Regions from separate parts of the Fictibacillus sp. b24 genome, predicted to be linked through region 2. Evidence: riboswitches for the same ligand, from Rfam matches in the RefSeq annotation. Region 2 holds a riboswitch; the other holds the start of a gene.
The links. Region 2 has a riboswitch for cyclic di-AMP ahead of QUF49_RS05575 (dicarboxylate/amino acid:cation symporter). Riboswitches for the same ligand answer to the same signal wherever they lie in the genome.
Positions count from the first base shown of each region.

Region 1: another riboswitch for cyclic di-AMP. It lies ahead of QUF49_RS16790 (potassium channel family protein); the one in region 2 lies ahead of QUF49_RS05575 (dicarboxylate/amino acid:cation symporter).

Region 1 is NZ_JAUCES010000005.1:3,215,793-3,219,006, forward strand. It holds gene QUF49_RS16785 (TrkH family potassium uptake protein) at 1-886, opposite strand, end outside; gene QUF49_RS16790 (potassium channel family protein) at 890-1,549, opposite strand; cyclic di-AMP (ydaO/yuaA leader) riboswitch at 1,687-1,840, opposite strand; gene QUF49_RS16795 (undecaprenyl-diphosphate phosphatase) at 1,919-2,701, opposite strand; gene cls (cardiolipin synthase) at 2,913-3,214, opposite strand, start outside.
Region 2 is NZ_JAUCES010000005.1:1,105,203-1,108,416, reverse strand. It holds gene QUF49_RS05575 (dicarboxylate/amino acid:cation symporter) at 92-1,330, opposite strand; cyclic di-AMP (ydaO/yuaA leader) riboswitch at 1,500-1,668, opposite strand; gene QUF49_RS05570 (hypothetical protein) at 1,845-2,039, shown strand; gene QUF49_RS05565 (ABC transporter ATP-binding protein) at 2,138-2,851, opposite strand; gene QUF49_RS05560 (ABC transporter permease) at 2,851-3,214, opposite strand, start outside.

The DNA of each region.
Region 1 (3,214 bases), 2.1 Mb from region 2:
CAGGATTTATCGCAGTCATATCGATAGAGTTAAATCCTGCTGTTCTTGGAGAAACACCTTGAAAGTAAGAAGCCCAAAATTGCTCTATACCTGAAAGCATTCCGATTGTTTTAGGATTATTAAACTCAAATAAGTAAAAAAGTAAAATAGAAATCACATTGATGATTACTGTGGAAATCAGCATGACTTTCGTATGAAGGGAAAGGGTTTTCCATCTTCGGCTTACCCACATATCAACCAACACAGTAAAACCAATCCCACCGGTAATAAACAGGAACGATATAACGAGGTTCATTGTCGGATCTCCCACATATCCCATTAACCCATCTGACCAAAGCGAGAATCCTGCGTTATTGTACGCTGATATTACGTGAAATACGCTGTAGTATATTCCTTTATAAAATCCTAAATCAGGTATAAGTCTTACCGAAAGAACAATAGTAGCAACCATTTGAATACTGATCGAAAACAAGAATAAGTTTCGTACTAACCTAATTACCCCGCCGATCGACGGTTGATTTAATGCCTCTTGCATAAGAACCCTTTGCTTAATGGATATTTTCCTGCCCATCATAATGACGACTAAGGAAGCAAAGGACATAACGCCGAGTCCTCCAACTTGAATCAAAAACAGAATTACAATTTCACCAAACAAGGTAAATGTAGATCCTGGATCAACCGTAGCAAGTCCTGTTACGGTTGCAGCAGATGTTGCGATAAAGAAGGCATCTATCCATGATAGGGCTTTTTCATGAGCAATGGGCAGCTTCAATAAACAAGTACCTACGAAAATAAGAAATAAGAACAGCAATGCTAAAAATTGAGGAGGACTCAATTTAATCGGATTGTGCAAGAATCGCTTACGATTTTTCACATGCAGTGCCAAAGCTTACACTCCTTCATCCTCGAAACGATTTAGGTCCTCATTTTTCCCAATGACAACCAGAATATCTCCATACTCTAAAGAAACATCTGCAATAGGAGAAACATGTATTTCATCTCCACGTTTAATGGCAACAATGTTACATCCATAACGCGCACGCACATCTAGATCTGTAAGCGTCTTGTTCACAAGTTTGTCCGTTACGCCAATTTCAACAATACTATGTTCATGTGATAGTTCAATGAAATCAATAATTTTTTCTGAAGAAATAAGCTGTGCAACTCTGAGTGCCATGTCACGCTCTGGGTGGATAATGCGGTCTGCACCTAGCTTTTCCAATACTTTATGATGATAATCATTCTGGGCTTTTACCCAAACTTTGTTAACGCCCGCTTCTTTTAAAAGCAAGGTAGTCAAAATACTTGCTTGAATGTCTTCTCCGATTGAAACAATAACATGGTTGAAGTTTCGAATGCCTAGAGATTTCATTACCTTTTCATCTGTTGAATTGGCTTGAACCGCTTGAGTTGCGATCGTTGCAAATTCATTTACTTTTTCCATATCATTATCAATTGCTAGGACATCGTAGCCCATAGTGGCAAATTCTCTACAAATGCTGCCCCCAAAGCGACCAAGTCCAATTACGGCAAACTGTTTTTTTTTCATTACGATTCTCCCCTTAACTACATGAAGTTTTCCTTCGTTGTCCTCTAGCCTTGCTGGTTAAGAGGTTCTGTAAATCAGTAAAAAAACGCAAAAAAAGACCACACAAAAAAGCGGGTCCGGTTTTTCACCAAATTGACCTCTCCAGTGACATGACGCTTACGGGGTTAGCTGTCGGATTAGGGATTGGAGTATCCCTTTTTGCGTAAAGCAAAATTCACCCCAAAAAATTGGTTCCCCCGTTTCACAGTAGTTTTACCATAAAAACAACTGTAAATTCAGCGATCTAAAGCCTGCTAAATTTTGAATTACATATACTGTAATCCTCCATCTTTTAAATGTCAATCCATTTTTATAGTGTTAACAAATACTTTACATTTTTCCTGAAAATTGAAGAACCAAAACTACGATTCCAACGATCCATACATAGATCGCAAACCCTTTAAGCGTGCCGGTTTGCAGAAGTTTAATCATCCATTTCACAGCAATATATCCGAAGATTGCTGATGCTAACGTACCAATCGCAAGCGCTGAAAAAGAGATCGGTGGCTGTGCACCCGTGAAAAGATCTTTTGACTGAAGAACAACCCCACCTGCAATGGATGGGATGGAGAGTAAAAATGAAAAGTACGCTGCTGCTTTTTTATCGATTTTACAAAATAACGCCGCTGCAATTGTGAGACCAGACCGGGAAACTGCCGGAAGAATAGCCGCTCCTTGAAATGTTCCGATCACTAGAGCATCGCGTATTGTAATGTCACCAATTCCTTTGTACCCGTTCCGTTTATAAGAATCAGCCCACCATAACAATAATCCTGTCAGCAAAAACTCCCATCCGACGGTTATCCCTGTTTTAGAGATTTCTTCAAAAAAACCTTTAAAAGCCAGTCCGATTATAGCAGTTGGAATCGTTCCTGCAATGAGCAGAATTCCGATTTTGCTGAACGGCCTTCTTATAACTTCTAAAATCTCTTTTCCATAGACGGTCATAACGGCAATCAGTGTACCAATATGCAGCATACTATCAAGGAATAGTCCCGCTTCCTCCAGCTGAAATACTTGCCTTCCTAAGAGCAAGTGCCCTGTCGAGCTCACAGGTAAAAATTCAGTTAAGCCTTGGACAATACCTAATATTAGGGCCTCGAGCCAATCCATAAAAAAATCCCCCTCTATAAATGGTCTCGTACAACCTATTCTATAAAGGGGTTTTCTATGCTATGTTTTCTAATAGGCGGCGAATCTCTTCGTCAGTTTCGTTTCTGCGGTACTCACGTATTAAGGATACGATCCGTTCCTCTAATCTTCACTTCCTCGACCTTCTTGCCTCTAAGAAAACATCTATCCTAATAGGCGGCGAATCTAAATTTTATAGAACGCCTGAGAACAGACGAGAAAACGACTCTTTCGTTCTTTCCCAAAGCCCTCTTTTATAAAATTCAACCGGGCGAATTTTTGTAGATTCTTCCATGTCTTCTTCGTACTGTCGAACCAAATCATTAACAGAAGACGTATTCAGCAGGAACACGTTCACTTCAAAGTTCAGATGGAAACTTCTCATATCCATATTTGCCGTACCAATCGATGCTGTATCACCATCAATAATGATTACCTTTTGATGCAAAAATCCTTTTTTATACGAATAGATCTCGATTCCTGAGCGTAAAAGTT
Region 2 (3,214 bases):
TGCTTACATTTATTTACTCATAATTACTAAACTAGGGAAATCGGCATATAAAAAAGCTGCAGAGAAAAATCTCTGCAGCTTAATTAATCCATTATGATGCGCTAACTTCTTGATCACGAGCACCAAGATGTTTGTCTTCACCCTTGTCGACGATAACTGCACAAGCAGCATCTCCCGTGATGTTAACAGCCGTTCTTAACATATCAAGAAGTCGGTCAACACCAAGGATCAGAGCGATACCTTCAACTGGTAATCCAACTGAGTTTAGTACCATCGCTAGCATGATGAGTCCTACTCCAGGTACCCCTGCTGTACCAATACTAGCAAGAACAGCTGTAAGGATAACAGTAAGCATCGCACCAATACTTAAGTTTACATCATATACTTGTGCGATAAAGATCGTCGCTACCCCTTGCATAATCGCTGTTCCATCCATGTTAATCGTAGCGCCTAACGGCTGTACAAATCCACTTACAGATTTGCGGACACCAAGGTTTTCTTGGGCTGTTTTCATGGAGATCGGAAGTGTAGCATTTGAACTTGATGTACTGAATGCTACTGACATTGCAGGCGCAAAGCCTTTAAAGAACGTAACAGGGTTCATTTTACCTAACAATGCAACAGAGCCACCGTATGTGACGATTGAATGTATTGCTAATGCGGCAATTACGATTGTCATATAGAGTCCCATCGCTTTAATTGCATCCATACCTTGGCTTCCGATTGCCGAAGCGATTAGAGCAAAAGCCCCGTATGGAGCAAACTTCATTACTACATTTACAAGGTACATCATGATATCGTTACCTTGTTCAATTAAATCCATAATTCCTTTTGTTTTGCTTCCAAGCATCGTTAACGCGAAACCAACAAATACTGAGAAAGCGATGATTTGAAGCATGTTTCCGTCAGCCATAGCCTGAACAGGATTGGTAGGAATAATTCCTAATAACGTATCTGTAACAGCTGGAGCTTCTTGTGCTTCAAATTTAGCTCCTTCAGTTTTAAAGTCACCTACGCCTGGTTTAAAAATAAGTGCTAAACTCATAGCAATAATGATGGCGATTGTTGTAGTAGCTAAGAAGAAACCAATTGTTTTTGCACCGATACGTCCTAGTTTTTTTGGATCACCCAATCCTGCAGTTCCTAAAACGATTGAAAAGAAAACAATCGGTACAACAAGCATTTTAATAAGGTTTAAGAACAATGTTCCCACTGGCTTTAATACGTATTTATCCAGTGTTGCGAACGCATCTGGCAAGGTTAAATTAAGAATAAGGCCTGCTACAACCCCTAATGCCAGCGCGATCAAAATTTTCGTTGACAATTTCATAAACGCATCCCCCTTTTGTTTGAAAATTCTTACTATTGTTACTATAGTATGAGGAGTGTGTCCTAATACATGCCTAAATTTTTGTTTGCTGCATATAAAAACCCACGAAAATAGAGAGGATTTTCCGTGGGATACACCGCAACACATAGACTTAGCCCATGTATTAAAGCTCTCTCTCCAAAAACGCTTACGAGGTTAGCTGTCGGATTAGGGAATTGAGAGTTATCCCTTTCGTATTTAAACAAATTCATCCCGAGGCATATTGCCAATTTTGTGGTTCCCCCGCTTCTTCTCTTCAGTTCTTAGAATAGAAGTGAAGAATTCAGCGAATCATATGAATATGCTCTAATTTTATCAACATACATAAAAACTTGTCAAGAAAACACGATATACTTATTTATTCCAATTAATAGTTTCATCATGAATGTTTTTCCATATTCTCACTGCTACCCCATAAGTATGAGGATAACAGCGAAATATGTAGAAGGTTTTATTTTTCAGGGAGGTATTGTAAATGAAAATTGTATTTTATGAAAAAGGTGACTTAAGCATTATCGTTGGTGCTTCAAAATTAAAAGGCGAGCTAACGATTGAACAGATAAAGAACGAGAGTGAAAAGAAAGCAAAAGAACTTGGAGAACTATTAGGCCGAGAAATCGGATTCTTAATCGACATGAACGGGAAATTGGACGCTCAATTTAAAAAATAGGCTCCTTTTGTAAGCTTTGTTGTCTTGGAAGTAGTTGTTTTCCGTTTAAACAATCTTGTAGAAGTAGCAAAAAACCGGGATAGCCCCGGTTTTTTTATTTATACATAAGCTAACGAAAGCTTTTCTCTATTCTGTTTAAATACTGCCTCTGGTCTACCTGCTTCCTGGATCTTACCGTCCTGCATAAGTACAATCCTGTCCCCAATCGCACGCGCATCTTCTTCGTCATGTGTAACAAAAATAGAAGTAATCCCAGTACGTTTTAAGATTTCTTTCAAATCATCACGAATCTGTTCTTGAAGTTTAGTATCTAAGTTACTAAAAGGTTCATCAAACATAATTAACGATGGATTTGGTGCCAATGCTCTCGCTAAAGCTACTCGCTGCTGCTGACCCCCACTTAATTCGTAAGGATAACGAGAAGCATACTCTTCCATTCCTACCATAGTCAGAAGCTCCTCCATGCGGTATTGCTTCTGTTTACGACTCATTTTATGAAGGCCAAACTTAATGTTCTTCTCAACCGTCATATGCGGAAAAAGGGCATAATCTTGAAAAACAAGTCCTACCCCGCGCTTTTCAGGCTGTACAAATCGAAATGAATCGTTCATAACGGCACGATCAATTAAAATCGATCCCTTTGTAGGCATTTCTAAGCCTGCAATTAAACGAAGCAATGTGCTTTTCCCGCTACCGCTCTGGCCTAATATTACAGTAACTTCACCTTGTTTAAACCCTAAAGAAAGGTTTTCAAATAGAGGCTTACGGGAATTTTTATAATTGAACGCTAAATCTTTGATTTGAACAAACATTATTTTGGCTCCTTTTCTAAAACTTTGTGTAAAAAGAATATCGACAGTGCACTTATACAAATAATCACCATAGACGAAACAGAGGCTTCATGAATTCGTTCATCACTCGCATATTGGAAAGTTTTCGTAGCTAGCGTGTAGAAGTTAAATGGCTGCAGTATGAGCGTTAAGGGCAATTCTTTCAAAATATCAACGAAAACTAGAATAAAACCGCCAGCAATCGCACCTTTTATCATTTTTATATCCACTTTAAAAAAGGTCCTAGTAACAGACATTCCTAATGTCCTGGAGGCATCTGTGAAAACTGTCCCCACTTTTTCAAAGCCAGATTCAATAGAGTTATACCCTACGGCCAAAAAGCGG